Regions from separate parts of the Aromatoleum evansii genome, predicted to be linked through region 2. Evidence: riboswitches for the same ligand, from Rfam matches in the RefSeq annotation. Region 2 holds a riboswitch; each other region holds the start of a gene.
The links. A riboswitch is a leader RNA that binds a small molecule or an ion and turns the genes downstream of it on or off. The one in region 2 is predicted to bind cobalamin.
Positions count from the first base shown of each region.

Region 1: it holds a riboswitch for cobalamin, as region 2 does, so the genes downstream of both, cbpA (modified peptide precursor CbpA) here and bluB (5,6-dimethylbenzimidazole synthase) in region 2, are expected to answer to the same signal.
Region 3: it holds a riboswitch for cobalamin, as region 2 does, so the genes downstream of both, cobM (precorrin-4 C(11)-methyltransferase) here and bluB (5,6-dimethylbenzimidazole synthase) in region 2, are expected to answer to the same signal.

Region 1 is NZ_CP141259.1:2,276,316-2,286,192, reverse strand. It holds gene U5817_RS10680 (trimethylamine methyltransferase family protein) at 1-195, shown strand, start outside; gene cbpB (peptide-modifying radical SAM enzyme CbpB) at 268-1,647, opposite strand; gene cbpA (modified peptide precursor CbpA) at 1,644-1,793, opposite strand; cobalamin riboswitch at 1,876-2,066, opposite strand; gene U5817_RS10665 (tyrosine-protein phosphatase) at 2,243-2,995, opposite strand; gene U5817_RS10660 (MFS transporter) at 3,364-4,503, opposite strand; gene treF (alpha,alpha-trehalase TreF) at 4,549-6,063, opposite strand; gene U5817_RS10650 (ABC transporter ATP-binding protein) at 6,224-7,405, opposite strand; gene U5817_RS10645 (carbohydrate ABC transporter permease) at 7,564-8,409, opposite strand; gene U5817_RS10640 (carbohydrate ABC transporter permease) at 8,406-9,401, opposite strand; gene U5817_RS10635 (ABC transporter substrate-binding protein) at 9,608-9,877, opposite strand, start outside.
Region 2 is NZ_CP141259.1:1,048,698-1,058,574, forward strand. It holds gene U5817_RS04675 (putative bifunctional diguanylate cyclase/phosphodiesterase) at 1-326, opposite strand, end outside; gene U5817_RS04680 (hypothetical protein) at 440-1,138, opposite strand; gene U5817_RS04685 (glutathione peroxidase) at 1,252-1,800, opposite strand; gene U5817_RS04690 (diguanylate cyclase) at 1,994-3,859, shown strand; gene U5817_RS04695 (hypothetical protein) at 3,932-4,603, opposite strand; gene fba (class II fructose-bisphosphate aldolase) at 4,652-5,716, opposite strand; gene bluB (5,6-dimethylbenzimidazole synthase) at 5,852-6,607, opposite strand; cobalamin riboswitch at 6,652-6,857, opposite strand; gene pyk (pyruvate kinase) at 6,896-8,344, opposite strand; gene U5817_RS04715 (cache domain-containing protein) at 8,534-9,409, shown strand; gene U5817_RS04720 (hypothetical protein) at 9,521-9,769, shown strand; gene U5817_RS04725 (phosphoglycerate kinase) at 9,866-9,877, opposite strand, start outside.
Region 3 is NZ_CP141259.1:4,879,582-4,889,458, reverse strand. It holds gene cobI (precorrin-2 C(20)-methyltransferase) at 1-398, opposite strand, end outside; gene cbiE (precorrin-6y C5,15-methyltransferase (decarboxylating) subunit CbiE) at 576-1,862, opposite strand; gene U5817_RS22885 (cobalt-precorrin-5B (C(1))-methyltransferase) at 1,841-3,004, opposite strand; gene U5817_RS22880 (precorrin-8X methylmutase) at 3,018-3,704, opposite strand; gene U5817_RS22875 (sirohydrochlorin chelatase) at 3,708-4,697, opposite strand; gene cobM (precorrin-4 C(11)-methyltransferase) at 4,697-5,503, opposite strand; cobalamin riboswitch at 5,680-5,901, opposite strand; gene rquA (rhodoquinone biosynthesis methyltransferase RquA) at 6,074-6,793, shown strand; gene U5817_RS22860 (DEAD/DEAH box helicase) at 6,924-8,486, opposite strand; gene U5817_RS22855 (M48 family metallopeptidase) at 8,813-9,877, shown strand, end outside.

The DNA.
Region 1 (9,877 bases), 1.2 Mb from region 2:
TCGCCCATTGCCGACAACAACAGCTTCGAGCAATGGGACGCCGAGGGCCGCCTCGACATGGCACAGCGCGCCAACGCACGCTGGAAGAAGATGCTCGCCGAGTACGAGGCGCCCGAACTGGATCCCGCCGTCGACGAGGAACTGCAGGCCTACATGCGCCGACGCAAGGAGTCCTTCCCGGACTCGAACACCTGAACGACATTCGGGCACCCATGAAAAAGGCCGGTTTGACCCGGCCTTTTTTGCATCTGCGCGATCCTGTGAAGCTCAAAGGGCGAGATTGAACACCGTCTCGGTCCCCTCGTCCCAGCCGTCCCACAGATAGTCGTCGGCCTTGCCGTCGGCGATCAGGCGCAGGGAGTAATTGACCTGCTCCTTGTAGAAGTCGCAGAAGGCGCCGATCTTGTCCATCCCGCCGTTCATCTCGTGGGCCTCCGCGGGGCACGGCGAGCCGCAGAAATGGCGGATCGCACAGTCGCCACAGGGGCTGAACTTGTCCACGTCACGCCCCGTCACCGTCTTGAAGGCTTCGGACTCCAGCGCCGCCTCGACACCGCCATCGACCAGCAATGAACCGCCGTTGAAGCGCGGCAGGCCGATGAACTCGCTGCAGGGGTAGAGGCTGCCGTCGGCCGCCAGCGCGAAGAATGCGCGACCGCCGCCGCAGGGCGAAATGTCGCACATAAGCCGTCGCGCGGTCGGCGCCAGGATGCCGATCAGGATATTGGCGAAGTTGGCCACCACGAGCTTGCGCCCCGTCTCCCGATACAACTCATGACTGCGGTCGAGCGCGGCAAAGAAGGCCTTGGCCATCTCGCCGTCCGCCGGCTTCACTCCCCGCGCCCCGGGCAAGGTACAGCGCAAGGTGTTGAGCATGCAGGTCGGCACCTCGTTCGCATGGAACAGCTCGACCATGGAAGTGAGGTAAGGCAGGTTCTCGGTGGTGCAGGTGGTGATGACGCTCCACGAGCCATAGCCCTTTAGCTTCGCCATCGCGGCGAGCACCTTCTCATGCACGCTCTTGCCGCCCCAGGTGCGTCGGGTGGCATCGGTAATGCCCGCCACCGGGCCGTCCAGGGAAAGGCCGATACTCACATTGCGGCTGGTCAGGAATTCGACCGCGGCATCGTCGAGCAGGGTGCCGTTGGTCTGCACCCCGAAGGCGAAATCGTCGGCGAACTCGCTGATGGCAGCGAACACGGCGGCCTGGTTCATCAGCGGTTCCGCGCCGTGGAAGATCGCGCGCGGCTTCCTGCCCTCGGGCATGACCGAGCGGAAATAATCACGCAGCCGCCCCAGGGATGCGACCAGGGTCTCGACCGGCATGTGCTGCCCGGTCTTGCGCTGGCTGCCGGGAAGATAGCAGTAGGTGCAATCGAGATTGCAGCGCTCGGTCGGATTGAGATAGACGCCGGAAGGCTTCAACTCGAAGCGCAAGGCATGCAGTTCGCGCCCGAAGGCTTCCGCCTGCCCGCGATAGGCGTCGAGCAGCGGACCGTCGGACAGGGACTCGGCCAGGCGGCTCTTGTCCACCAGCGCCCAGAAGGCGGTCCTGGGGTCGGTGACCGCCGCATAGACGTCGTGGCCGATGTCCACGGGGATCAAGGCCGGGCCCGCCAGGGCCTGGCTCGGGAGGGCGGCCGTCACTTGGCGGCCTTCCGATCCATCAGCACATAGTGCGACAGACCGATGCCGTCCGGGTTGCAGCTCTTGCGGATGGCGATGGTCGGAGCGGCCTTCTGCGCCGGGGCTGTGTTCTGGGTCTGGGCTTGGGTTTGAACAGTGTGGGTCATGATCCATTCCTCGAGATAGAAAAACAAAAAGGGCTCCGGCTGACGGCACGCTTTGAGCATGCAGTCAGCCGGAGCCCTTGCCTTGGCTCCAGATCGGTTCGACACGTCTTCTGGCTACCGGATCAGCCGGATCGCTGCGCCTTCCCGCCGGGGTTGTCCCCGTCAGTGGCTGGTCTCTTCAACCTGGCAGCGGCCGTCCCCGGATACAGCGGCGGGCCCGCCACGGATTCTCACCGTGTTCCGTTTCGTCGAACCGAAAGGAACTGGAATTTTTGCCTATTCGGGCGGCATCGGTCAACAGTCTTCGCCGCCGGGGTCGAAACGCCCCGATACGCGTCTGCGCACCATTCGTGCCGCACGTCGACACCCCCATCCCCGGCCGCCGAACTTCGCGTCGCGGCACAGCCACAGGGGCTCCGGCACCGCGATGCCGGCGGCGTGGGCCGCCCCTATCGTGACTCCAGCCAGCGCTCGCGCAGTTCGGCGAGCGCCTCCTCGTCCAGGCCGGCCCGGGCCCTCAGGTAGCCCTGCATCGATCCGTAGCGTTCATTCACGGTATCCAGGGCCGCACGCAGATACTCGGGGCGGGCGTCGAGTATCGCGTCGATCATTTCCTCGGTCGGATCCCGATCGGTAATGCGGCGGATGATCCGTGACGTCGCTGCGCGGCGTTCTCCATCCGCCAATTCACGAACGCGCGTCGAAAGCAGGTAATCCGCCATCACGGCCTCATCCGCGACGCCGAGCGCATGCAGGATCACCGCGACGGTGAAGCCGGTGCGGTCCTTGCCGACGACGCAATGCACGAGCACCGGCACTTCGTCCTCGCGAAAGAGCCGGAACAGCGTCGACAGGTGCGGAGCGAGCGCCTCGGGAAACTGGCGGTACATCTGCCGCATCATTTCCACCGCGCCCTCGGCACCGTGGCGCGTGCGCAGCGGCTCGACCAGTTCGGGGTTGGATCGCACGTCGCCGACGAGTTCGATGGGGATCTGCCTCATGCCCTGCTCCGGCAGGCTGTTGGGGAACCGGTTGCGCTCCGAGGCCGTGCGCAGGTCGCACACCGTCTTCACGCCGAACGAGGCGAGCAGATCCCAGTCCGTCGGTTGCAGGCGATCGAGCTGGTCCGAGCGCAGCACCACATGTCCCGCGATGCGGCGTCCGTCCTTCGTCGGCAGGCCTGCCAGGCTGCGAAAATTCAATGTGCCGCTCAGTTGCCGGTGCAATCTTGTCCCCTTCCCTGTCCCCGCTTTGTTCGACCGGAGCTGTTTCCGCTCCCTTGCCCGTACGCGAAGGCAGTATCCCGCGTTACCCGCCCGCGACACCTCTGCCGGAAGCTGCGATGGCCCGATACGGACGGAGCAAGGATGCCTGCGCCAGGCGCCAATTCTGCTCAATTCGACGCGGCACTGCCAGCAGTACGGGATGGCGTTTGACGGGGCCATGTCGCCGTTGACTGCCGAACTGTCCGTGCAGGAACGACCACCATTGCCCTGAACCCGTCGAGACGACCGACTCGCCGAGGGTGCGTTCGCCCCCTGCTCCGGGCGGCGCATGGGAAACCGGCGTTTCAGTGCCTCTTGCCCTGCGTGCTCGCCGCCAGGGCGGTCGCCTGCCTCACGATCACGACGGCGACTGCGGCGAGCGTCGCGAGCACCCAGTCCAGCGACACGTGGCTGGCGATGCGGCCGAGGATCACCGGGCCGAGCAGTCCTCCGAGCGCGCCGAGTCCGGCGATCAGGGCAAGCGCCTCGCCGCCCATGCGGCCCGCGACCGAGAAGATCACCGGCGCGGCGGCGGCGAGCCCCAGGCCGGTGACGGCGAAGGCGAGCAAGGTGACGGGCAGCTCGTGCAGCCAGGCCGCCAGCGCGAGGGAGAGCGCACATGCGATCGCGCCCGTGCGGACGATGCGCAGCGCGCCATGACGCGTGACGAGCGCGTCCGAGAAGAGCCGCCCCACCGCCATCGCCCCGGAGAAGAGCGCGAGGCCGATGCCGGACAGGCTTTCGTTCGCCTTCAGGCTCTGGTTGAGATACACCGACGCCCAGCCCATGACGCCGCTTTCGAGCACCGTGCACCAGCAAAACAGCATGCCCAGCCCGAGCCAGGACTCGGGGGCGTGATGCACGGCGACGGGCGCGGCCGATCGGGCCGCCGCGGCCTCCAGCGTGGCCGCCGCGGCGCGGTGGATGAGCGCGGAGGCGAGGCCGACCGCGGCCATGTGCAGCGGCAGGCTGACGGAAAGCGCCGCGAGCAGGCTGCTGAGGAAGGCCGACAGCACGCTGCCGATGAAGAAGGTCGCGTGCAGGCGGCCCATCATCCGTGTGCCGCGCCGCAGTTCCCAGTCGGACGCCTGCTGGTTGATGGCGACGCTGACGCCGTTGTAGATCACGCCCTGGGCGAAGAGACCGGCGAGCAGCCCGGGCACGCCGGGTAGCCAGGGGATGGCCGCCAGCACGACGCCGCCGGCCGTGCCGAAGCGGAGCAGCATCCCGCGGCTGCCCCAGCGCGCAAGCAGCCAGCGGTTGAGCGGATAGGCCAGCACGCCGCCGAGGCCGGTGGCGAACAGCGCCCAGCCCCACTCGGCGTTGTCCAGGTTCCAGCGATGATAGAACTCCGGCTGGCGCGTCATCAGGACGCTGCCGACACCGCCCAGCACGGCAAAACCGGTCACCAGCGCCCACAGGGGGCCGGCGGGGAACTTCAGCATGATGTCCTCGTAACGGGGAGACGGCGCAAACGGAGGTTGGATGGTTCAGTCGGCCGGATACGCGTCGAGGCCGAAACGCTCGATGAAGGCGCGCACGACGCCGTTGGTCCAGCCGAAGCCGTCCTGCACCGGATACTCGCCACCACCGGCGTCGAGCGACATGTCGCATACGTCGTACTTTTCCATCAGCTTGCCGGTGCGGCGCCATACGCGGTCGGCGAGATCCACGAAGCGCGTCGCGATCTCGCGCGCGAGTTCGTCGTGACCGTAGTCGAGCAGCCCCTGCACCGTCACCCACTGCAGCGGCGCCCAGCCGTTGGGCGAATCCCATTGTTCGTGCGAGTCGGCCAGTGTCGTGACGACTCCGCCGGAACGCAGGAATCGTTCCGCGATGTTGCGGGCGACGCGCTCGGCCTGGGCCTCATCCGCGACGCCACAGTACAGGGGAAACACGCCGGCCAGCGACCAGCATCCGCTCTGGCCTTCCTCGCGCCACGACCAGTCGAAGAACCAGCCGTGTTCCTCGTTCCAGCAGTGCTTCACGGCGGCCACGCGCCGTCGCTCGGCGGCGAGGCGGTAGTCGACGGCGCGGGGTTCGTCGAGCCGGGCGAGCCAGTCGCCGAGCATGCGTTCGATGCGGAACAGCAGGCAGTTGAGGTCGACCGGGATCAGTTCGGTCGTGCGAATGTCCTCGAGCCCGCCCTCCTCGCCGCACCAGCGGCTGCTGAAGTCCCAGCCGGACTCGGCACCCGCGCGCAGGTTGCGGTACAGCTCGTCGCGGCGTGCGGGCGCGGCGCGGGCGTACAGTTCGACGTCTTCGGCGTACGACTCCTCGCGCGGCGTGTTGCGGTCGTCCCAGTAGCGGTTCAGCACCGACCCGTCGCACAGGCGCACGACATGGCGATCGGGCATCGCGGCACCGCGATGAGGTGTCCGCGCGTGCGCCATCCACCAGGCGTATTCGCGCTCGAGTTGCGGCAGGTACGGCCGGATCGCGTCGAAACCCCGTTCGCGCTCGAGCAGGCGCAGCATGAAGCCGAACATCGGCGGCTGCGAGCGGCTGAGGAAATAGCTGCGGTTGCCGTTGGGGATGTGGCCGTGCGTGTCGATGAGCCAGGCGAAGTTGCGGATCATGCTGTCGAGGAGCTCGAAGCGTCGGGACGCGACCAGGCCCAGCATCGTAAAGTAGCTGTCCCAGTAGTAGATCTCGCGGAAGCGCCCGCCGGGCACGACGTAGGGGTACGGCAGCGGGATCAGCGAGCCGTGCGGCGCGTCGGCGCGGTCGGCGTCGCGCGTGAGCGTGGGCCAGAGGCGGTCGATGTGGGCGGCGAGCCCGGCGGCCGGGTCCGTGCCGCCGTCGGTCGCATTGCCTGCGGCCTGGGCGGGCGGCGCGAAATGGGTGCGCACGAAGTCATCGAGGACGCGGCGGAACTCGGACTCGATCGTTCCCGGATCAGCCAGCGGCACGCTGTCGGGAAAGGTCTTGGAGTCGTCGAAAAGGCGTGCGCGCTGCACCGCCTCGAACAGCGCGCCGGAGGTTTGCAGGAGGTGGTCGGTCACTTCAAATCCTATCGAGCGGACGACGACCGTCCGGGATTGGCCTAAGACGCCCAAAAGGATGTTCGTAGGGCGGATGAGCCGAAGGCGTTATCCGCCGCATCTGCCTTGAACAACGACATACGGCGGGATGCGCTTCGCCTTCCCGCCCTGCGAACTGTTATCAATGCAGCGCGTTGGTACGCGCCGGCTCGGCGAAGGTGATCGGCGGCGCGTCGACGCCGGGGATGCGGCTTGCACCGTTGCCCGCGGCGCGGCGCGCGAACGCCTTGCCCGATTCGTCGAACAGGTGGCAATGCTCCGGCGGCAGGCGGTAGCCGACTGTCTCGCCCGCAGCGATGTCGGAACGGCGCGAGTCGCGCACGACCCACGGTTCGCCGAGCTTGCCGCTGTCGAGGTAGTGGTAGGTCTCGTTGCCCATGTGCTCGACGAAGAGGACATCGGCGAGATTCGGCGCCTGGGCGACGCTGCCCCATTCGATGTGCTCGGGGCGGATGCCCAGCTTGACCTTGGTCCCTTCGGCGCTCGCGGGGGTCGCGATCGGCACGACGAGGTCCTTGCCGCTCCACAGGCGCACGACGCTATCGGCCTCGCCTGCGCGCACGAGCGTTGCGGGCATCAGGTTCATCTTCGGCGAGCCGATGAACTGCGCGACGAACTCGTTGGCGGGATGATCGTAGAGCTCCAGCGGCGTGCCGACCTGCTCGACGTTGCCGCGGTTGAGCACGACGATGCGCTGCGCGAGCGTCATCGCCTCGACCTGGTCGTGGGTGACGTAGATGATCGTGGACTTCAGCCGGCGGTGCAGCGCGGCGATCTCCATGCGCATCTGCACGCGCAGCGCGGCGTCGAGGTTGGACAGCGGCTCGTCGAAGAGGAAGAGCTTGGGTTCGCGGGCGATCGCGCGGCCGATCGCGACACGCTGGCGCTGGCCGCCGGAGAGATCCTTGGGCCGGCGCTGCAGTAGCGGTTCCAGTTGCAGGATGCGCGCCGCTTCCTCCACGCGGCGGGCGATCTCGTCCTTCGGCAGCTTCGCGAGCTGCAGGCTGAAGGCCATGTTTTCGTATACGTTCATGTGCGGGTACAGCGCGTAGGACTGGAACACCATGCCGATGCCGCGCTCGGAGGGCGTGTCGTCATTCACGCGCACGCCGTCGATGTACATGTCGCCGCCGGAGATGTCCTCCAGGCCGGCGATCATGCGCAGCAGCGTGGATTTGCCGCAGCCGGAGGGGCCGACGATGACGACGAATTCGCCGCTATTCACCTGCAGGTCGATGCCCTTGATGACCTGGGCGGCCTCGCCGTAGCGCTTGTTGAGTTTCTCGAGAGTCAGTTGTGCCATGATCTTTGATCCTTGATGAGCGAGGCGGTCCGCGGCGGGCACGCCGGTTTTCGTAGGGCGGGAGGAGCCGGAGGCGTATCCCGCCAATCAACCGCCGAGTGGCGGGATGCGCTGCGCTCCTCCCGCCCTACGGGGTGCTCCGATTGACACGTCATGGCTCACCCCTTCACTGCGCCGGCCGTGAGGCCGCTGACGATGCGTTTCTGGAAGATCAGCACCAGCGCGATGATCGGGATCGTCACGACTACCGACGCGGCCATGATGTGTCCCCACGGCAGTTCGTATTGTGAGGCGCCCTGCAGCATGCCGATGGCGACCGGCACGGTACGGTTCTCGTTGGAGATGATGAAGGTCAGCGCGAACATGAACTCGTTCCACGCGCCGATGAAGGCGAGCAGCCCCGTGGTCACGAGCGACGGCCCCATGATGGGCGCGAAGACCTTGGTGATGATCACCCACAGGCTCGCGCCGTCGACGATCGCGGCCTCCTCCAGTTCCACCGGCAGCGAGCGCATGAAGGTCGTCAGCACCCACACCGTGAAGGGCAGCGAGAAGGTCGTGTAGGACAGGATCAGCGAGCCGATCGAGTCGTACAGGCCCATGAAGCGCACCAGCTCGAACATCCCCGACAGCACCGCGACCTGCGGGAACATCGACACGCACAGGATCGTGAAGAGGATGTACTTGCGCCCGCGGAAGCGCACCCGCGCCAGCGCGAAGGCGGCGGTGATCGACACCAACAGGCAGATGCCGACCGTCACCGTCGCGACGAGCGCGGAGTTGAGCAGGCTGCGGCCGACTCCGTTCTCGCCGAGCGCATTGACGTAGTTCTCCCAGTGGAAGGTGGTCGGCAGGTAGTTCGTCAGGAACAGCTCCTGGCCGGTGCGCAGCGAGGTCAGGATCGCGTTGTAGAAGGGGAAGACGCAGATCACGCCGACGACCAGCGCCGCCAGGTAGATCCAGAACTGCCGTCCCAACTCGCGTTGTTGGCGTGTGAGTTTCATTCCTTCGCCTCCTTGCCTTCGTGGCTGAAGCGGTTGATCCACAGGAAGCACGCGGCGATGCCTGCGACCATCATGAACACCAGCACCGAAGCGGCCGAACCGACGCCCATTTCCTGGAAGGAGATCATCTGCTCGCGGGCGTAGCCGGAGATCGAGATCGTCGCCTCGCTGTTGGAGGTCAGCACGTAGATCAGGTCGAACACGCGCAGCGCGTCCATCACGCGGAAGATCAGCGCGACGATCATCGCCGGCATGATCAGCGGCAGCGTGATGCGGCGGAAACGCTGCCAGGCGTTGGCGCCGTCGACGCGCGCCGCCTCGTAGAGGTCGGACGGGATCATCTGCAGCGCGGCGAGCAGCATCAGCGCCATGAAGGGCACCGTCTTCCAGACGTCGGCGATCACCACCGCCCACATCGACAGCGTCGGCTCGGCGATCCACGCGAGCGGCGTCTCGATCAGACCGAAGCGCAGCAAGAGGTCGTTCACCACGCCGTACTGGTCGTGGAACATCCAGCCCCACATCTTGGCCGTGACGATGGTCGGGATCGCCCAGGGCACGAGGATCGCAGCGCGCACGACGCCCTGGCCGCGGAACTTCTCGTTCATCAGCAGCGCGAGCAGCATGCCGAAGAAGAGCTCCAGCGACACGGAGCACGCCGTGAACCACAGCGTGTTGCCGACCGCCTGCCACCACAGCGGGTCGGCGAGCACGCCGAAGCTGTCGCCCTCGGCGAAGTCGAGGTAGTTCGCAAGCCCGACGAAGTTGTACTCCTCCGGGGTGTCCATGGCGGCGTCGGTGAAGCTGTAGAACAGCGTGCGCAACAGCGGCCAGCCGGCCACCGCAAACAGCAGGATCAGCGCCGGCGCGACCAGCAGCCAGGCGGCGCGGGCACGCCGCTGCTGCAGGCTGCGCTTGCGGCCTGGCGCGGGCGCCGCCCGGGCCGGCGCGACCGCGGCCGAAGGCGGCAGGGTCTGGGAATTGTGACTCATCGTTGTTTCCTCCTGAGGTTCGGCAAACTGCCGCGCGGGCCGGGTCGGATCCGTAGGGCGGGAGGAGCGAAGCGCATCCCGCCGAACGGACGTCGCGTGTCGCCACACGCCGATTTGGCGGGATACGCCTTCGGCTCCTCCCGCCCTACAGACGTTCCGTCGCGTACCCTGAACTGCCGCGCGGCGGTGTCAGGCCGATATCCCGCTTACTTCCACTCGCGGCCCTTGATGCGCTTCAGCTTGTCCTCGAGGTCCGCCACCGCCTGCTCGCCCGTTGCCCGACCGCTCAGGACGTCGTAGCCGGCGTTGAACATCGCCTTCGAGACCTTCGGGAACTGCGCGCGCGTCGGGGTCGAGGGGCGCGGCACGGCGTTCGCGAACACGTCCTTGAACTCCGTGAGGTACGGCGCCTTGGCCTGCACTTCGGCGTCCTGGTAGGTGTCGATGCGCGCCGGCGGGATGCCCAGCAGCATGAA
Region 2 (9,877 bases):
TCCATCTCGCGCTGGCGGATCTCGCCGAACAGTTCGGTGACGCGCGGCGCACGATAGATGGCGATCTGGTGCTTGGTCTTGTCCACCGAACGCTCGATCGCGCGGATGAATTCCTCGAGCTGCGTGCGAGTCCAGCCGGTGCGCATCAGCTGGAACATCGACTGGAAGGTCATTTCCGAGAAGGTGTGCGCGTCGCGCATCGCTTCCTCGCGGATCGAGCGCTCGTGGAGGCCGGACACGACGTACTGGGTGGCGAGCGCGAGCGCCGTCGAGAACACGACGGCAGCAGTCAGCAGGAGTCCGCGGATGGTCTTGATCGGAGTCATTGCGTGAGGCGATCCGGGACTTGCACAGGCGCCGCACGCGGTCACTGCCGGGGACCGGTCCGACGCCCGAGGCGAAGTGTAAGAACGCGTAACAAAAAGGAAATTTCCGCGGACTATACTCCCCCGCCCCCGTTACGGAAAGCCTTGTCCCGGGGAGGGGAATCAGTCCCCGCGAGCAGCGTATCGGCCTGCTCGCGGGTGAGGAAGCGGCCGGGCAGCGGGACCAGCCCGGCGACCGCGGCTCGGTAGCGGGCGTAGGCCGTGCCGTGCAGGGCGAGGAGCTTGCGCTCCTCGAGCAGCGAGCCGATCCACAGGTAGGCGGTGATGCACAGCGAGGACGTGAGCCGCGCCGCATCCATGTCGCGCGTCCACAGGATCAGCAGGCCCAGGAAGTACCACGGGTGGCGCACGACGCGGTGCAGCGGCGACAACTGCAGGCGCCCTTCGTCGTGCAGCGGCGGATTGCCGCCCGCGTGCCACTGCGCGAGACCGGAAAAGCTGTTCATGTCGTAATGGCGCGTGGTCCACAGGAAACCCGCCAGGGCGCCCAGCGCGACGGCATTCGCAAGCCACGCGCCGATGCCCGACCATTCCCACAGCAGAGGACCGCGCAGCTCGAAGGTGAGCCACGCGGGGGGCACGAGCAGCAGGCCCGCGATCGCGTTGAAGGCCAGCCGGTAGGCGCGCGCTGCGGCGGGCCAGCGCCGTGCGACGAATTCCTTCGCCGTGAACGAGGCGAGCAGCGAATGGATCACGCCGTACAGCGCCCACGCGGCGACGAGGGTGGCGAGCTGCACGGCGGAAGGTGACATGGGCGGCCCCGGCGGTGTCTCATGCGGGCGGATCCCGCGGCGAGCGGGATGATGTCACGAATGCCCGCCCCGGTCATCGGCCGCCGGGCAGGGCGCCGCAGGATCCTTTCCGCCTAAAGCGCGCGCTCGATCGCCTCGCGCACCTCGCGCGAGTCCGGCTCGACCCGGCTCGGGAACGCTGCGATCACCTTGCCGTTGCGATCCACCACGTACTTGTGGAAGTTCCAGCGCGGGGCGCCGGATTGTCGCGCCAGTTCACGGAACACCGGGTGGGCGCCGTCGCCGCGGACGCCGATCGGCGCGAACATGTCGAAGCTCACCCCGTAGTTCACGAAGCACACCTGCGCGGCCTCCGCCTCGTTGGCGGCTTCCTGGCGAAAGTCGTTCGAAGCGAAGCCGACGACCTTCAGGCCGCGGTCCGTGTATGCCTTGTGCACTGCTTCGAGGGCCTTGAACTGTCCCGTGAAGCCGCAGTGGCTGGCGGTGTTGACGATCAGCAGCGGCTTGCCCCCATAACGCTGGCGCAGGTTGACGACTTCGTCGGAATGCAGTCGGCGCAGGGAGTGATCCAGGTAGGCAAGTCCGTCGGCCGGGCCGGCCGCAGTCGCGCCGAGGGGGAGGAACAGGGCGGCACACGCCGCCGCGAGGAATGCGCGGATCATCTTCTTCTCGCTGTCTGGGGCTGGGGTGCGAGTGTGACCGCCAAGGCGGCTTCGAGTTCGCCGCGCATCGGTCCGGGCAATGCCACGAGCAAGCCCGACTACCCCTTTCGTCGGGTGTTACAAAGCTTTTCCGGGCATAATTGCACCCCGGCGAAATAAACAAGCGGGGGCGTCGCGTACCCTCGGAGTCCGAATGAATCTGAATCGTAAGATGACCCTGCTGTTCGGCGGCATCGCGGTGGGAACACTCGTGCTGCTCATCCTGATCAGCCTCTATGCCTTCCGCAGCTATTCGATTGCCTCCTCGACCGCGCATGTGCGCACGGCCGCGGAAATCGTGCGCGTCCATCTGACCGAGGCGATGATCCAGGGCGTCATCGACAAGCGCGAGCAGTTCCTCAATCGCCTGGTCGAGGTCCAGGGCTTGCGCACCGCGCGAGTCGTGCGCTCGTCGCATGTGAATGAGCAGTTCGGCGCCGGCATGAACCGCGAAATGAACGCCGACGAAATCGAGAAACTCGTGCTCGCCGACGGCCAGCCCCGCTACGAGATCCGCGACGAGGCCGGCGATTCGGTGTTCCGCGGCACCATCCCGTTCGCCGCCTCCTCGAGCGGCAAGCCCAACTGCCTGCAGTGCCACAAGGTCAACGAGGGCACGGTGCTCGGCGCGGTGACCATGGAGCTGTCGCTCACCGAACTCAAGGCGAAGGCGCTCATGACCGTGACCTGGATCAGCATCACGATGGCCATGTTCGCGGCGCTGTCCATCGTGCTCGCGCGGCGCCTGATCCTGCCCGTGGGGTCCACCGCACAGGCCGTGGAGCGCGCGGTGCAGCGCGCCCTGAAGGGCGATTTCAAGGGGCGCGTGGAGAAGCGTACCGACGACGAGATCGGCCAGATCGCGAGCGAAACAAACAGCCTGCTCGCCTTCCTCGACGACGGCCTCGCGCGCATCAGCCAGCGCGTCGTGCAGCTCACCGGCCGCACCCTGAGGCAGGACGACAACCAGCTCGAGGTCGCGATCGACATGGTCAATGGCCTCGCCGACGCCTCCAGCTTCAAGCAGGCGATCGAGGAGGACGAGACCAAGTCCGAGATCTTCGACCGCTTCGGGCGCGTGCTGACCGACCAGTTCGGCGTGCGCGAATTCTCCATCTACGAGACGTCCGGGCCGAAGCAGCTGGAACCCTTCATGGTCGATGGCGTGCAGGGCAGTCCGTGCCGCTGGTGCGATCCGCAGATCCTCGTGCGCAGCGACATGTGCCGCGCCAAGCGCTCCGGCCATACCGTCGACGGGCTCACCCAGCCGGGCATCTGCTATGCGTTCAAGCAGCCCGAGGAAGCGGGCGAGACGCGGCGCCACTACTGCGTGCCGATCATGCAGTCCGGCTCGGTGGGCAGCATCGTCCAGCTCGTGGTGCGCGAATCCGAGGCCGCGCGCTTCCACGCGCAGGTCCCGTACGTGAACGTCTACGTGCGCGAGATGGCGCCCGTGCTCGAGGCCAAGCGCCTCACCGAGACGCTGCGCGAGTCTTCGCTGCGCGATGCGATGACCGGACTGAACAACCGGCGCTTCCTCGAGGAATACGTCGACACCCTGGTCGCCACCGCGCGTCGGCGCAAGACCGAGCTGGCCATCCTGGTGCTGGACATCGACTACTTCAAGATGGTCAACGACACCTACGGCCACGATGCCGGCGACGCCGTGCTGAAATCCCTGGCTGCCGTGCTGCGGACCTCGGTGCGGGCGTCCGACATGGTCATCCGTTTCGGTGGCGAGGAGTTCCTCATCGTCCTGCAGGAAACCGAGGCCGAGAACGCGCTGCGTGTCGCCGAGAACATCCGCGCCACGGTCGAGGGCCTGAAGATCCAGATCGGCGGCGCCGTGCTGCAGAAGACGATCTCGATCGGCGTCGCGATGTTCCCCGAGGACAGCCAGACCTTCTGGCAGGCCGTGAAGTTTGCCGACGTGGCCCTCTACCGCGCGAAGGAAGACGGGCGCAACCGCGTCGTGCGCTTCAGACCCGAGATGTGGGAAGGGCACGCCGACTCGTACTGAGCGGCGCCAAGCGGCAGAATTGCCCGGGATCGCCCGCCGCGCGGCGGGCGGGCCCTCAACTGCAGGGCGGGATCAGCCGCCCTTCTGCCAGAGGGCGACCAGGGCGTCGCGGTGCGCCGCGAGCTCTCCGAGCGCCACCTCGATCACCGGGCCGCTCAGCGTGTGTCCGGCACAGGCGCCGCGCAGGCGGACTTCCGAACCCTGGATGGCCACCACCAGCCCGTCCTGATTGGCCTGCAAGCGGCTCTGGCGGTCTTGCTCGCTGACCAGCACGCTGCCGTTGGTGAGGTTCAGCCGTGCGGCGAGGGTGGCGTCCTTGCCGGAACTCAGGCGCGCCCCGACCACGCAGGGCACCATGCGGAATTCACCCGCGAGCGCGAGGGCATGGCGCCGCAGGAAGCGCCCGCGCTCGGCGTCGGCGAGGGGCACGCGCCCGGCCGAGCGGCGCGCAAGCTGATCGAGTTCGTCGTCGGTGAGATGCGGGCCGGCGGCGACGAGCTCCGCGCGCGGAACCGACGTCGCGGCGGTGTTCAGCACGTCGAGGTGATGGTGGTGGGAAAGCACCGCGACGCCCGCCTTCGCGAGCTGCTTTGCCGTCACCGTCGGCATTCCCTGCAGCACCATGGCGCCGAGGAGTTCCTGCACGGCCTTGCACAGCTTCTCGTGACTGGCGTCAACGAAAGCGGCGGGCGCCTCGAGTTCGAACTCGAAGCTGACCGTGAGCTTCAGGTTGGGCTTGGACATGGTTGCGCGGGTGTGCGCCGCGCCCGAAGGCGCGGGCCCGTCCGGGGCTTAGCGGACGACCTGGGTGAGCTCGCCGGACTTGTAGCGCGCGGCGATCTTTTCCAGCGACATGGGCTTGATGCGGCTGGCCTGGCCGGCGCAGCCGAAGGCCTCGAAGCGGGCCTTGCACACCAGCTTCGCGGCTTCGCGGGCCGGCTTGAGGAATTCGCGCGGATCGAACTTGGACGGGTTCTCGAACAGGAACTTGCGCACGGCGCCCGTCATCGCGAGGCGGATGTCGGTGTCGATGTTGATCTTGCGCACGCCGAACTTGATCGCGGTCTGGATCTCCTCGACCGGCACGCCGTAGGTTTCCTTCATGTCGCCGCCGTACTGGCGGATGATCTCGAGCAGTTCCTGCGGCACGCTCGACGAGCCGTGCATCACGAGGTGGGTGTTCGGCAGGCGTGCGTGGATCGCCTTGATGCGGTCGATCGCGAGGATGTCGCCGGTGGGTTTGCGCGTGAATTTGTAGGCGCCGTGGCTCGTGCCGATCGCGATCGCCAGCGCGTCGCAGTCGGTCTGCTTGACGAAGTCGGCCGCCTGGTCCGGATCGGTGAGCAGCATCGAGTGGTCCAGCGTTCCTTCCGCACCGACGCCGTCCTCTTCGCCGGCCTGACCGGTCTCGAGCGAGCCGAGGCAGCCCAGTTCGGCCTCCACGGTCACGCCGATGGCGTGCGAGAACTTCACCACCTCGCGGCTCACCGCGACGTTGTACTCATAGGAGGACGGCGTCTTGCCGTCTTCCAGCAGCGACCCGTCCATCATCACGCTGGAGAAGCCCGAACGAATCGCGCCCATGCAGATCGCCGGCGACTGGCCGTGATCCTGGTGCATCACGACGGGGATCTGCGGATAGGCCTCGACGGCGGCATCGATCAGGTGGCGCAGGAAGGCCTCGCCGGCGTACTTCCGTGCGCCGGCCGACGCCTGCATGATCACCGGGCTGTCGCACTCGGCCGCGGCTTCCATGATCGCCTGGACCTGCTCGAGGTTATTGACGTTGAACGCCGGCAAACCGTAGCCGTTTTCGGCGGCGTGATCGAGCAGCTGGCGCATGGAAACGAGGGGCATTGTCCTTCTCCGGTATCAAGTGCGGGCACGCGAAGCGTGCCGGGTTGCGAATTGGCTCGCATTTTAGCGTTTGTTGGGCGGCAGCGGGTCCGGCGAAGGAAACGGCATGCAAATACCCGCCGCCGCGTCGTGTCGTCAGAGCGGCGGCAGGCCCCGCGCGGCGAGCGCCTGGGCTGCGCGCAGCTCCGCGCGCAGCGACTCGGCGTCCGCGTGCTCGCCGCCCCAGCCGTCGAAATGCACCAGCTCGTCGAGCGGCAGGCGCTGACGCCAGCCGGCTGTCTGCAGTTCGGGCTGGTCGAAAAAGTGACTGACGTGGCCGATGCACAGGTAGGCGACCGCCATCACGCGCTCGGGCAGCGACAGGATCTCGCGGATCGCCGACTGACGGAAGATGCTCACCCAGCCCACGCCCAGTCCTTCTGCACGGGCAGCGAGCCACAGGTTCTGCACCGCGCACACCGAGCTGTAGAGATCCATCGCCTTGATGTGCGTGCGGCCGATCACGACAGGGCCGGCGCGGTCGCGGTCGCAGGTGATGCACAGGTTGATCGGCGCTTCGAGGATGCCCTGCAGGCGCAGGCCGGAATACACCTCGCGCTGCTTGCCCTCGAACATCTGTGCGGCTTCGGCGTTGGCGAGCGTGAAGGCGTCGTGCACGCGCTGCTTCACGGCTTGGTCGCGCACGAGGACGAAGCTCCACGGCTGCATGAAGCCCACCGACGGGGCGAAGTGTGCGGCGGTGAGAATGCGGGCGAGCATGTCGTCGGCGACCGGCTCGGGCAGGAACTGTCCGCGCACGTCGCGCCGCGCGAGGATGTTGCGATACACGGCGGCGCGCTCGGCGTCGTCGAACTGGTGGTGGGCCTGGTGGCCGGGCGTGGCGGTCTTCATCGATTCCCCTTGTGAAGCGCAGTGGACGGCGAACGGACCAGTCCGCCGTTGTTCTGCCTCCCGGCCGGTCTTCTGACTCGGGTTCGTCCCGCGCCGCGCCTTCCCGACCCGCGGGTCAGTGGCATCTTGCGGCGGCGGTCCCCCTCACAGCGCTGGGCACGTTGCGGAATCGCGGTGCTGCCGGCAGCACCGCCTCACCGCATTCCCGATTCTCCCGCGGATCGCGGGCACCGGGAGGCGTCATGGAAAGCCTGCCAGTCTAGCAGTCGTGGCGCGAGCGCTGCACGCTCACTGCTCGTTCAGGTGCGGCGCGGGATGCTCGCCTACGCGCACGATCTTGAGCGTGTTCGTGCCGCCGGAGGCGCCGATCGGTTCTCCGATCGTCAGCACGATCAGGTCGCCGTGCTCGACGACGCCCTGGTCGAGCAGGATCTGTTCGGCTTCCCATAGCAGCAGGTCACGATCCTGGTGCGTCTGCGACATCAGCAGCGGGAATACCTCGCGGTACAGCGTCATCTGGTTGCGGGCCGCGGTTTCCGGTGTCAGCGCGTAGATCGGCACGCCGCTGTTGAGGCGGCTCATCCACAGCGCGGTCGAGCCCGTCTGAGTGAGCGAGGCGATGGCCTTGACCTTGAGGTGCCAGGCCGTCCAGATCGCCGCCATCGCGATCGACTGGTCGATGCGGGTGAATACGCGGTCGAGCACCTCGCGGTCGAGCGTGACCTCGGCGGACTTTTCCGCCTCCAGGCACACGCGGCTCATCGCCTCGACGACATCGACCGGATATTTGCCCGATGCGGTCTCCGCCGACAGCATCACGGCGTCGGTGCCGTCCAGCACCGCGTTGGCGACGTCCGACACTTCCGCGCGTGTCGGCACGGGGCTGCCGATCATGGATTCCATCATCTGCGTCGCGGTGATGGTGAGCTTGTTGCGGTCTCGCGCGGCGCGGATCATCTTCTTCTGCAGTGCCGGGACGGCCGCGTCACCCACCTCGACCGCGAGGTCGCCGCGGGCGACCATGATGCCGTCGGAGGCGTCGAGGATCTCGTCGAGGTTGGCGACCGCCTCGGTGCGCTCGATCTTCGCGATCAGCAGGGCCTCGCTGCCCGCGGCGCGCAGGAGCTGCTGCGCCATGTACATGTCGGCGGCGCTCTTGGGGAAGGAGACGGCCACGAAGTCGACGCCGATGAGGGCGGCGGTCTTGATGTCGTCCATGTCCTTCGCGGTCAGCGCCGGTGCGGTGAGGCCGCCGCCCTGGCGGTTGATGCCCTTGTTGTTGGACAGCTCGCCGCCGACGCGCACGGTGGTGTGGATCTCCGCGCCGACGACGCGATTGACCACCAGCTTGATGCGGCCGTCGTCGAGCAGCAGGACGTCGCCCGGCTTCACGTCCCTGGGCAGGTTCTTGTAGTCGAGGCCGACGCGCGTGGTGTCGCCCAGCTCGCAGTGCGCGTCGAGGATGAAGTCCGCATCCTTGTGCAGATGCACCCGGTCGCCGGCGAACCTGCCGACGCGGATCTTGGGACCCTGCAGGTCGGCGAGGATGCCCACAGGCCGGCCCGCACGTGCCGAGGCCTCGCGGATCGCGGTGGCACGCGCGATGTGGTCGTCGGCCTTGCCGTGCGAAAAATTCATGCGCACGACATCGATCCCCGCATGCACCATGCGTTCCAGGACTTGCGGATCGGACGAGGCCGGACCCAGGGTGGCGACGATCTTCGTGTGGCGCGGCATGTTGTCTCCGTGTCGATATGCATCCAAGAACACGATTCTACCTGCGCGCGGCCGGGCGACGGGACCGGCGGGTGAGGATTTGCGTCGCGCACGATGCATATGCCTTGTGCGCACTTCAGGTACTCGACAGAAGCTGTAGCTTCCTATAGTTTTGTCTTCATCAATTCAATCCGTGGACCCGCGAACGCCATGAAACTCGCCCCTGTCGCTTCCTTGTGTGCACTCGTCATGTTGGCGCTGCCGGTTCCGGCGGCCGAACCGGTTCCTGCGACGGCGGTGGGAGGACTCGTGCAGCGCGCCGACGAGAATCGCAGCATGCGCCTGCTCGACAAGGCCGTGGCGCGTTTCCGCGAGGCCGGCGACGCGGCGTTCGACGAGTTCAACAACGCGCCGCAGTTCAAGGACCGCGAGCTGTATGTGTACGCCCTGGGCATGGATGGCACCATGCTCGCGAGCGGCGGCTCTTCGGTGGCGCTGGTCGGGCGCAACGTCGCGACCATGCAGGATGCCGCCGGCAAGCCCTTCTTCCGCGAGATGCTCGACACGGCGGCGAAAAGCGGCGAGGGCCGCGTCGAGTATCGCTGGATGAATCGTGCCGACAAGCGCGAGGAGCTGAAGGTGACGCTGTTCCGCAAGGTCGGCGAGCGCATCATCGCCGTCGGCTACTACATCCCGCGAGCGACCCCCGCGCAGGCGAAGGACCTGCTGGAGCGTGCCGTTGCGGCGGTGAAGGAAAAGGGGCAACAGGCCGCGCTCGCAGCCTTCAATGCGCTCGACGGCGGATTCATGCAGGACGACCTCTACGTGTTCGCGATCGACCTGAACTCGCAGCGTTTCCTCGCGCATGGCGCGATGCCCAAGCTGGTCGGCAGTGATGGCCACGATCTGCGCGATCCAAAGGGCAAGGCGATCGTCGCCGACATGGTCAACATCGTCAGCCGCAAGGGCGAGGGTGAACTCGACTACGCGTGGCGCAATCCGGTCACCGACAAGCTGGAGAGCAAGCACTCGTTCATCCGGCGGGTGGACGGCATGCTGGTCGGTGTCGGCTACTACACGCGCTGACGCATCCGGTTGACTTCCGACAATATCCGACACCGGGCGATCCGCGAGAATGCACCTCCGCCGGATGCATTGCCGCCCGGCGAATGATCACTCCTGAAGGATGAAGCGCCCATGATCGACGACGTTACCCGCTCCCTGCTCGACAGCCTGCCGCGCGGCGGCAGCTACGACCTTTCGGTCGCTCACGATCCCGCGAGCGACATGCATGCGCTGACCATCGTGATCGACGGCCAGAGTTTCCAGCCGGGGATCGGTTACGAGAGCAGTGACGATTTCGAGTTCGACCGCGACCAGATTGCCAACTACCTCGTCACACGCAAGCAGAAGTGCGGCGGCTGCGGGAGCTGCAGCTGCGGCTGAGCGCAGGCGCGGCGCAGGAAGCGAAACGGCCACCCGCGGGTGGCCGTTTCCTTGTTGGGCCCGGATCGCCCGGGCCCAACTTGCACGAAGGCGTCCTCAGTCGTTGAA
Region 3 (9,877 bases), 1.6 Mb from region 2:
ACCTCGACTTCCGGGGCGAGCTCGCGCACCGCGCGCGCGAGGTGGCGGAAAGTCGAGTAGGTCGAGGCGTCGCCCTCGACGAGGAAGGCGACGTCGCGCCCTTCGGCGAGGAGCTCGGCCGTGCGGGCGGCGGCGCGTGCCCAGGCCTTCGCGAGCGCGACAGCGTCGCGCGTCATCGGGAACACCAGTTCGACGGCGTCGGCCGGCACGGCCAGGCCGGCGCGCACGACGATGTCGAGCGCGTAGGAGCGTTCCTCGGCCTTCTTTACCGGATAGGTCCAGCGCGCGTCCGACTGCAGCGCGGTCCAGCCGCGGCGCGTGATCAGGTCGGGATCGCCGGGTCCGAGGGAGACGCCGATTAGGCGGCCGTAGCGGAGGGAGGGGAGATCGTTGTTCATGTTGTCGTCGTTGTCGGTGCGTTCTTGCGCTGGTCGTCCCTGTGGGTGCTGGCTAGGTGGGAGACGGTCATGTGGGAGCGGCTTCAGCCGCGAATCGGCGGTATCGCGTGCGCAGCGGCTTATTCGCGGCTGAAGCCGCTCCCACGGGCTGTACCCGGTTCTCCCGAGCCGGGCGCTTCATGAAATCTTCCTTTGAGCGCTCACGATCCACACCGGGTTCTGCGCCGCCAGCCGGTGCATGTCGAGGATTGGCTGGCTGCGCGCGGCCGACAGCATCGTCACTTCCCATGCGGCGCCTGCGTCGGCGAGCGCGGCGGTCGCGGTCGCGAGGTTCTCGATGGTGACGAAGTTCATCACCAGCCGCCCGGCGGGCTTCAGGCGCGCGAGGCACAGCGCGATCAGCTGCGCGAGCTCGCCGCCCGAGCCGCCGATGAAGACCGCATCCGGATCCGGCCACGCGTCCAGGCCCTCAGGCCCCTTGCCCTCGACCAGCGTGTAGTTCGTCGCCTGCAGGCGGCGGGCGTTCTCGCGCGCGTTGGCGGCGTCGCCAACGTTCTTCTCGATCGCCCAGACGTGGCCGAGGCGGGCGACGCGCGAGGCCTCCAGGCCGACCGAGCCCGATCCGGCGCCGATGTCCCACACCAGGCTGTCGCTGCGCAAGCCGAGCTTCGCGAGCGACACGGCGCGCGCTTCGAGCTTGGTGATCAGCCCTTTTTCCGGCTGGCGCTGCGCGAAATCGCCGTCCTCGAAGCCGAACACGGCGCAGGGGGCGGAAGCGGTCGCACGGTCGATCACGACGATGTTCGGATCGGGGAAGCTGCGTGCGGCGGCCTCCGTGAGCGTCAGGTCGGCGAAGATCGCCTCGTCCGGCAGGCACAGCCGTGCCGCGACCGAAATGCGCAAATCGTCGCCGTAGCCCGCGGCGAGCAGCGCCCGCGCGATGCGGTCCGGGCTGTTCGCGGGGCTCGTGAAGCTAACGACGCGTGCGTGTTCGGCGACCGCACGCACGATGGGATACAGCCCATGCCCGGGCGTCGCGCCAACGACCCATTCGCCGGCATCCGCGCCGTGGCAGGAGCGGATCGCCGCATCCTGCCAGGTCTTGTTGAGCCGTGCGCAGGCGAGCGCGATCGTCGACGGCGCCGGTAGCACCTCGATCTTCCCCGCCCCGAGCTTGTCGATCAGGAAGCGCCCGATGCCGTGGCACAGCGGGTCGCCGGTCGCGAGCACCGTGACCGGCAGCTGGTCGGCGAGCGCAGCACGGACCCATTCGGGCGTCTTGCCCAGCGCGCCGTCCATGTCGCGCAACTCGATGTCACCGCCCAGATGCGGCGCGACGAGATCCAGCGTGCGGCGCGCGCCGATCACGACGCGGCTCGCGCCGAGACGCGCACGGCCGGCGGCCGAGAGCCCCTCCCAGCCGTCGTCGAGGATGCCCAGGATCAGGCAGCGCAGGTCAGACATTCGGATTCCTCCACGGTGACGATGGGCACGCCTTCGAAATTGCACGCGAGCACGGTGAGGCGGTGCGGGCCGGGATAGCGGTCGCGCAGAGAGCGGATCGCGCGTAGCGCGAGCGCGCGGTGGAAGGGCACGGTGAGGCCCAGTTCGGCGAGGCTTTCGGCGGCGAAGCGCGCGGTCTCGGCGGCGCGGATCTGCTCGACGACGTCCGGCGGCGCGCCGACTTCGGTCGCGGCCTCCGCGATCAGCGCGCGGTCGATCTCCTCGCGCCACGCGTGCGTCACCGACAGGCCCTGCGCGATCTTCGTCAGCTTGCCGACCATCGCGCCGACGACGACGCGCTGCATCCCGTGCTTCACCGCCGTCGAAAAAGCCGCCTTGACGAAGTCGCCCATCTGCACGAAGCAGGCCTCGTCGAGTTCGGGGAACTCGCGCATCGCGCACTTCTCGGTGCGCCCGCCGGTCGTGAACACCACCGTCGTCTGGCCCTGATTCGCGGCGACATCGACCGCCTGGATCACGCTCGCGCGGAAGGCCGCGGTCGAGTACGGGCGCACGATGCCGGTCGTGCCGAGGATCGAAATTCCGCCGAGGATGCCCAGGCGCGCGTTGAGCGTCTTCTTCGCCATCTCCTCGCCGCCGGGCACCGAGATCGTCACCTCCAGGCTGTCGCCCGCAGCGAGGATCGGGGCGCCGGCGCGCGCGACGTTCTCGCAGATGTTCCTGCGCGGCACCGGGTTGATCGCCGGGCCGCCGACTTCGAGCCCGAGGCCCGGTTTCGTGACGACGCCGACGCCCGGTCCGCCCTTCAGGATCACCTCGCCGCCACCGCTCGGGATGCGGCGCACGTCCGCGGTCAGATGCGCCTTGTCGGTCGCGTCCGGGTCGTCGCCCGCGTCCTTGATGCTCACGGCATGGGCGCAGTCGCCTTCGATGCGGCCATCGCTGATGCGGAAACTCACCTGCATCGTGTTCGGCAGCACGCACTCGATCTCGGCCGGCACCTCGCCGTGTACAAGGCCGAGCGTCGCCGCAGTCGCCGCAGCGGCCGAGTTTGCGCCGGTCGTGAAGCCCGTGCGGTTGCCGCGCTCGCGCTTCGCGTCGCCCTTGCGCACCTTCTCCGGCAAGGCGTGGCCCGCTGCCATGGCTCGTCCCCGCTTACGCCGCCGGCGCCTGCTGTTCGCGCTGGCGTGCCTCGGCCAGCCCGAGCAACGCATGGATCGCCGCGACGACCAGCGTCGAGCCGCCCTTGCGGCCGCGGATCACGATCCAGGGCACCTCATCGACTTCCGCCATCAGGTCCTTCGACTCGGCCGCCGACACGAACCCGACCGGCATGCCGATCACCAGTGCCGGCCGCGCGCCTTCCTCGCGGATCAGGCGCACGACCTCGATCAGCGCCGTCGGCGCGTTGCCGATGCCGACGATCGCGCCATCCAGCAGCCCCAGGCGGTGCGCCTTGCGCATCGCCTGCACGGCGCGCGTGGTCTCCTCGGCCTTCGCCTGGGCTATCACGTCCGCGTCGGAGATGAACTGGTGCGTGCTCATGCCGAAGTGCGCGAGGCGCGAGGCCGACAGGCCGACGCAGATCATCTCGACGTCGGCGACGATGCGCGTGCCACCGGCGAGGATCGCCGCCAGCCCCGCCGCCACCGCATCGGCGTGGAAATCGGTCAGGCCGTTGAATTCGAAGTCCGCGTTCGCATGGATCATGCGGCGCACGACCGGCCATTGTTCCGGCCGATAGTCGTGGCGGCCGACTTCCGCGTCGATGATCGCGAAGGAGTCGTGCTCGATCGCGCGTCCGGCGGCCGTGAGCTGTTCGGTGACGACGTTGCTGTTCATGGTTCAGGCGTGGGCGTGGTGGGCGCAGCCGGCGTGCGGCCGATTGGTGGTCGATGAGTGGTGCGAACAGGCGTGACCGTGATCGTGGCCGCCGTGCGCATGACCGTGATCGTGGTGGTGGTGAGGGTGGTCGTGCCCGTCGTGCGCGTGGTGACCCGCCGTGTGGCTATGGTCGTGCAGGTGTTCGTCCTCGGCCGCGAGGCGGTACTTGCAGCCGTCGCATTCGAGCAGCGCGGTTTCACCGCTTTGTGCATCCGCGACGCGCGCCTCGACCAACTTGAAGATGCCCGGGTCGAAGCCGAAGTGCGTGCCGAGCGCGAAGGCGATCTGCGGATACTGTGCGCGTAGCCGTGCGAGCTGCGCGTCGATGCGCTCGATCAGCACGCCGGTGAAGAGATACACCGGCACCACCGCGATCTGCGTCATCCCCAGGCGTACCTGGCGTTGTACAGCCGTCTCCAGCCGCGGCCAGGTCACGCCGGTGAAGGCGAGATCGACCAACTCGTGGTCGGTATCCTCGAAGATCCAGCGCGCCATCTTCGCGAGCTCGCCGTTCGCGCCTGCGTCCGACGAGCCGCGGCCGAGCAGGATCACGCCGGTCGTGCAGGGGTCGGGCATGTGCAGTGCGCGCATCAGGCGGTCGAGCTGGCCCGTCAGCACGTCGAAGATCTCGCGCCCCATGCCGAGGTGGCGGGTGCAGTCGAAGGCCACGCCCGGATGGCGTTCGCGTGCCGCCTCGATCGCAGCCGGGATCTCCATCTTCACGTGGCCGGCCGCGTTGAGGATGAAGGGGATCACGATGACGCGCTTGACCCCGTGGGCGGCGCGGTCGAGGCCCGCGTCGAGCAGCACGTCGGCGTACTCGATGAAGCAGGCCTCGATGCGCCACTCGGGCCGGCGCTCGCGCCACGCCTGGGCAAAGCGCTCGATCTCGTCGTTGCCCGCGCGATTGCGCGAACCGTGGCCTACCAGCAGGATCGTGGTGTCTTGCATCATGCGTTCTCCGTGACAGAGGCCCGGCGGAAGCGGTGACTGAAGGCCGGGTCGTAGAGTTTGGAACGGGCGATCTCGGGCCAGTCGCGCGCGCCCAGGGCGGGGCTGGCGATGATCATGGCCTGCGAGGCGATTCTTTCTGCCTGGCACTTCTTCTTGATGTCGGCGAGGGTGCCGCGCACGACCTTCTCCTCGCCCGGCCAGCTCGCCTTCTGCACGACGAGGATCGGCGCGTCCTCCGGCCAGCCGGCGCGGCGCAGCGCGTCCTGCACCTCATGCAGCAGCGTGATCGACAGGAAGATGCATAGCGTCGTGCGGTGCGCGGCGAGCGCGTCGAGCTCCTCGCCCGCCGGCATCGGCGTGCGGCCTGCGACGCGGGTGAGGATCACCGTCTGCGTGACTTCCGGCAGCGTCAGCGTCTCGCCGGCTGCCGCGGCGGAGGCCATCGCCGACGACACCCCGGGCACCACCTTCCACGGCACCGCGGCCGCATCCAGCAGCCGTGTCATTTCGACCAGGGCGCCGTACAGCCCCGGATCCCCGGTCTGCAGGCGCACCACGGTCGCATGGCAGGAGGCCGCTTCGATCAGCCAGGCCGCCATTTCCTCCAGCGTCATGTCCTTCGAATCGCGGATCGCGCAGCCTTCCGGCGCGTGGAGCGTCGCCGCCTGGTCGACGAGCGAGCCCGCGAACAGGATGCCGCCCGCCTGTTCGAGCAGACGGCGGCCCTTCACGGTGATCAGGTCCGGGTCGCCCGGACCGGCGCCGACGAACCACACGGTTCCCGGCAGGGTATCGGAATGCATGACGCCTCCCCGCGAGTGCATTGAACACGCACCGGGGATGGCAGCAATCGACGACGCCGACGAGCGGACGCGGTCGAGTGCAACTTGAGGCTGGGTCGATGAGGCGAAACGGACGGGCCTGAGCCCGCAACGGACGCGATCGGATTCCAGTCGGCAAGCCCACACCCCGGGGCACAAACCTTCCAAATCGATCGGGCCGGTCTTCTGGCTCGCCTTCCACCGGATTCCGCCGCCTTCCCGAGCGCGAGGCTCAGTGGCGTGTGGCGGATCCGTCAGGCTTACAGCAGCGGGGGCTGCGCCGGACTGGCCGGAGGATCTGATCCTCCGACGTCACCGGACTTCCCGTTTCACCCCGGCGCGCGGTCGCACGCCGGGGAACCCGGATCGAATTCAGCGCGGAGCATAGGCGATATTCATCCCGCGATGCAAGTGTCGCTACGCCAGACGGGGCCGCTGCGACAACGGTTATCCTGCCGCCTGCCCATGCCGGGGAGTCCGCATCCCCGTGAATACGGCGAGGGTATGCACTCGGCGTTCCGCGCTTCAGCAGATCCGGTTATGCTGACGGACATGACACAGATTTCTGCCGATCCCGCCATGATGCAGCCTGCGACTAACGCCTGTGCCGTGCCGTCCTATCTGTCGCGCACCTATCACTGGGCCTATCTGAGCCATCGCACCCTGCCCTGGCTGGACAGGGAGTGGGTCGTTTCCGCCATCCTGTGGGGCAACGCCCGACGCCTGATGCGCGCGGCGGTCGAGGAGTTCGCGCCGGGGCAGCGCCTGTTGCAGGCCGCGTGTGTCTATGGGCCGTTCTCGCGCCTGCTCGCCGAGCGGGTCGGCTGCACTGGCGCCCTCGAAGTCATCGACGTCGCGCCGATCCAGGTTGCGAATGCCCGCCGCAAGCTCGACGGACTCGTGCACGCCGAGGTGCGCCAGGGCGACCTGGCGCGGCCCGATTGCCTCGCGGCCGAGTCGCATGCAGCGGTGTGCTGCTTCTTCCTGCTGCATGAAGTTCCGCCGGTCGAACGTGCGTGCATCGTGCACAACCTCCTCGGGGCGGTCGAGCCGGGGGGCAAGATCGTGTTCGTCGATTACCACCGCACGAGGCCGTGGCATCCCCTGCGTCCCGTCATGGCGCAGGTTTTCCGCTGGCTCGAGCCTTTCGCCCCTTCGCTGCTCGATGCCGACATCACCGCACTTTCGCCGCGGGGTGAGGGGTTCGAATGGACAAAGACCACCTTGTTCGGTGGTCTCTATCAAAAAGTCGTCGGGGTGCGGCGCGGCTGAACCGCGCCGTCGACCCGGAACCGGATACCGTTCGGGCTGAGCCCTTCGACTTCGCTCAGGCCAGGCCTGTCGAAGCCTGGCCGCCGCCCTTCGACAAGCTCAGGGCGAACGGACGTGTTTGGCGGATCGGTTAGCTGTCGCCGCGATTGCCCGGCTTGGCGCTGAAGAGCGCAGCCCGCGGCGCGGGGCTGCGCCCCGAGTCCGGACGTGCCGCTGCGCGCGGCGCATCGGCCGTGCGCGGCGCGCGGTTGGCACCTGCTTCCTGAGCGCGCGGTGCACCGCTCCGGTTCGCTTCGCCGTTGCGTGCAGTGCGATTGCCTTGCGCCTCGCCGCTGCGGGCCGGGCGATTCGCCGGCTTGCCACCGTTGGCCGCTGCGCCCTGCGTGCCCTGGCGTGAGGGCTGGCGGTTCGCCCCATGCGCCTGCGCCCGCGGCGCGGGACGTTCGGTCTGCGGCTGGCGCGGCGCGCGTCCGTCGTTGCGCCGTCCCGACGACTGGCGCGGATCGCGCGGCGGGCGGTCGTTGTCGCCCGGATCGGGCGCGTGGGTCACGAATTCCGGCACGGTGGCGCGCTCGATGGTGCGCTTGATCAGGCGCTCGATCGACGCAAGATAAGGCCGCTCCTCGCTGTCGACGAAGGAGATCGCCTTGCCCGTCGCGCCGGCGCGGCCGGTGCGGCCGATGCGGTGCACGTAGTCTTCCGGCACGTTCGGCAGTTCGAAATTCACCACCTGCGGCAGCTGGTCGATGTCCAGTCCGCGCGCCGCGATGTCGGTCGCGACCAGCACCGGCAGCGAGTTGTCCTTGAACTGCGACAGCGCGCGCGTGCGTGCCGCCTGGCTCTTGTTGCCGTGGATCGCCGCGGCCGGAATGCCGTGCTTGCCGAGGTATTCGGCCAGCCGGTTGGCGCCGTGCTTGGTGCGCGTGAACACCAGCACCTGGTGCCAGTCGTGCTCCTTCACCAGATGCACGAGCAGGTCGCGCTTCTGCTTCTGCGGCACCGAATACACGGACTGCTCGACCAGTTCGGTGGTCGTGTTGCGGCGTGCAACCTCGACGCAGCCGGGGTTGTTCAGCAGGCCGTTGGCGAGCGAGCGGATCTCGTCCGAGAAGGTCGCCGAGAACAGCAGGTTCTGGCGCTGCTTCGGCAGCAGCGCGAGCACCTTGCGGATGTCGCGGATGAAGCCCATGTCCAGCATGCGGTCGGCCTCGTCGAGGACGAGGATCTCCACCCCGGACAGGTCCACCGTCTTCTGCCCGGCATGGTCCAGCAGGCGTCCCGGGGTCGCGACGAGGATGTCGACGCGCTTCTTCAGCGCCGCGATCTGCGGATTGATGTTCACGCCGCCGAACATGACCATCGACGTGAGCGGCAGGTGCTTGCCGTAGGTCTGCACGGATTCCTCGACCTGCGCCGCGAGCTCGCGCGTCGGGGTCAGGATCAGGCAGCGCGGACGACCGGCTTTCGGGGCGCTGGCCGAGGTGGTGGACAGCCGGTGCAGCAGCGGCAGCGTGAAGCCCGCGGTCTTGCCGGTGCCGGTCTGGGCGGCGGCAAGCAGGTCGCCACCGGCCAGCACCAGCGGAATGGCCTGTGCCTGGATCGGCGTCGGTTGCGTGTAGCCGGATTCGGAAATGGCGCGCAAAAGGGGTTCGGCCAGTCCGAGACTGGCGAAGGAAACTTCGGAAGTGATCAAGAAGAATGCTCCAGCGACGGCCTGTCGCTGCGTTAGAGCGACACCAATCGAGGCGGGCGGGGTAGTGCGACCGTAGAAGGTGGTCGCAACGGGGGTGTATCGGAGGGCCTGCGACCGATTGGTCAAGGACACAGGTGTTGCGATTCTACACTTTTTTTCTGCGGCGCAACAATAGTCGTGCGCGGCGGTTTCCCACGTTTTGCGCTGCTTTTACATTGATTTGTATGCAAATTGTTGGTTCGTGTATCACTAAGGTGCAATGTTGCGCTTACTTCTTGTTAAGTATATTCCGCGTTTCGATCATGGTTTATCGGGGTGCCTCGTTCATGGCAGCAGTCCAAAACCGCCTCTCGCGCACTCGCGCGCGCCTCGCTCGCCGGCTCGGCCTGCGTGCCACGGCAGGCCTCTCGGCAATGGGGCTGCTCGCCTTCGCGCTAGGCGTCGCCGTGGTGCAATTGGTGGCCGAAACCTGGTCCGCCCTGGTTGCGGGGAACGTGTTGCTGGCGCTGGTTGCGGTCGTGAGCTTCCTGATCGCGACGGCCTTGTGCGTGCTCGTGTGCGGCTGGCTGTTCGCGCCGGTTGCCCGCCCCGACGGCGTGCGCCTGCCGCAGGAACTCGCGCAAGGGCTGTTCCGCCTCATCGAGCGCACCGGCAACCGTTTCGGCGGCATCCGCATCGACGCCGTGTGGGTCGTGGGAGACATGAACGCAGCGATTCTGCAGCGGCCACGCTGGGGCTGGGTCGGGCCGCTGGAAACCCACCTGATGATCGGCCTGCCGCTGGCGCACAGCGTCACCCGGCGCCAGTTCGGCGCGATCCTTGCGCACGAGTTCGCCCACCTTGCCGCGCAGCGCCGCGGGCTGGACGGCTGGTGGGGGCATCTGCGCGCGTGGTGGTTCCGTGCGCTCGACCGTTGCATCGAGGATGCGCCGCGCCTTGGCCGCGCGCTGGACAAGTGGACCGCAGGCGACCTGAGCGCGGCGATGCGCCTGTCGCGATTGGAGGAATTCGAAGCCGACGCCGGCGCGGCGCGCGTGGTCGGTGCCCAGCGGGTGGGCGAGGCGCTCGTCGAGGTCGCGCTGAAGGAGCGTTTCCTCAATGAGGACTACTGGCGCAAGATCATGGCGCAAAGCCGCTCCACGCCCCAGCCGCTGATCCGCCCCTTCCGCGAGATGGGCCTGGGTGTGCTTGCGGGGTTCCGCCGACCGCAGCCCGGCCCGGTGGACATCCTCGACATGTTCGGTGGCGCCGCGTCGGAGGCGGACTTCCACCCCACGCTGGCCGAGCGCCTGCGCGTGCTGCGCGTCGATCCCGAGGTCCCCGTGCACGGCGGCGAGTCGCTGGCCAACACCTATCTCGGCCCCATCCTGCCGACGCTGTCATGGGTGTTC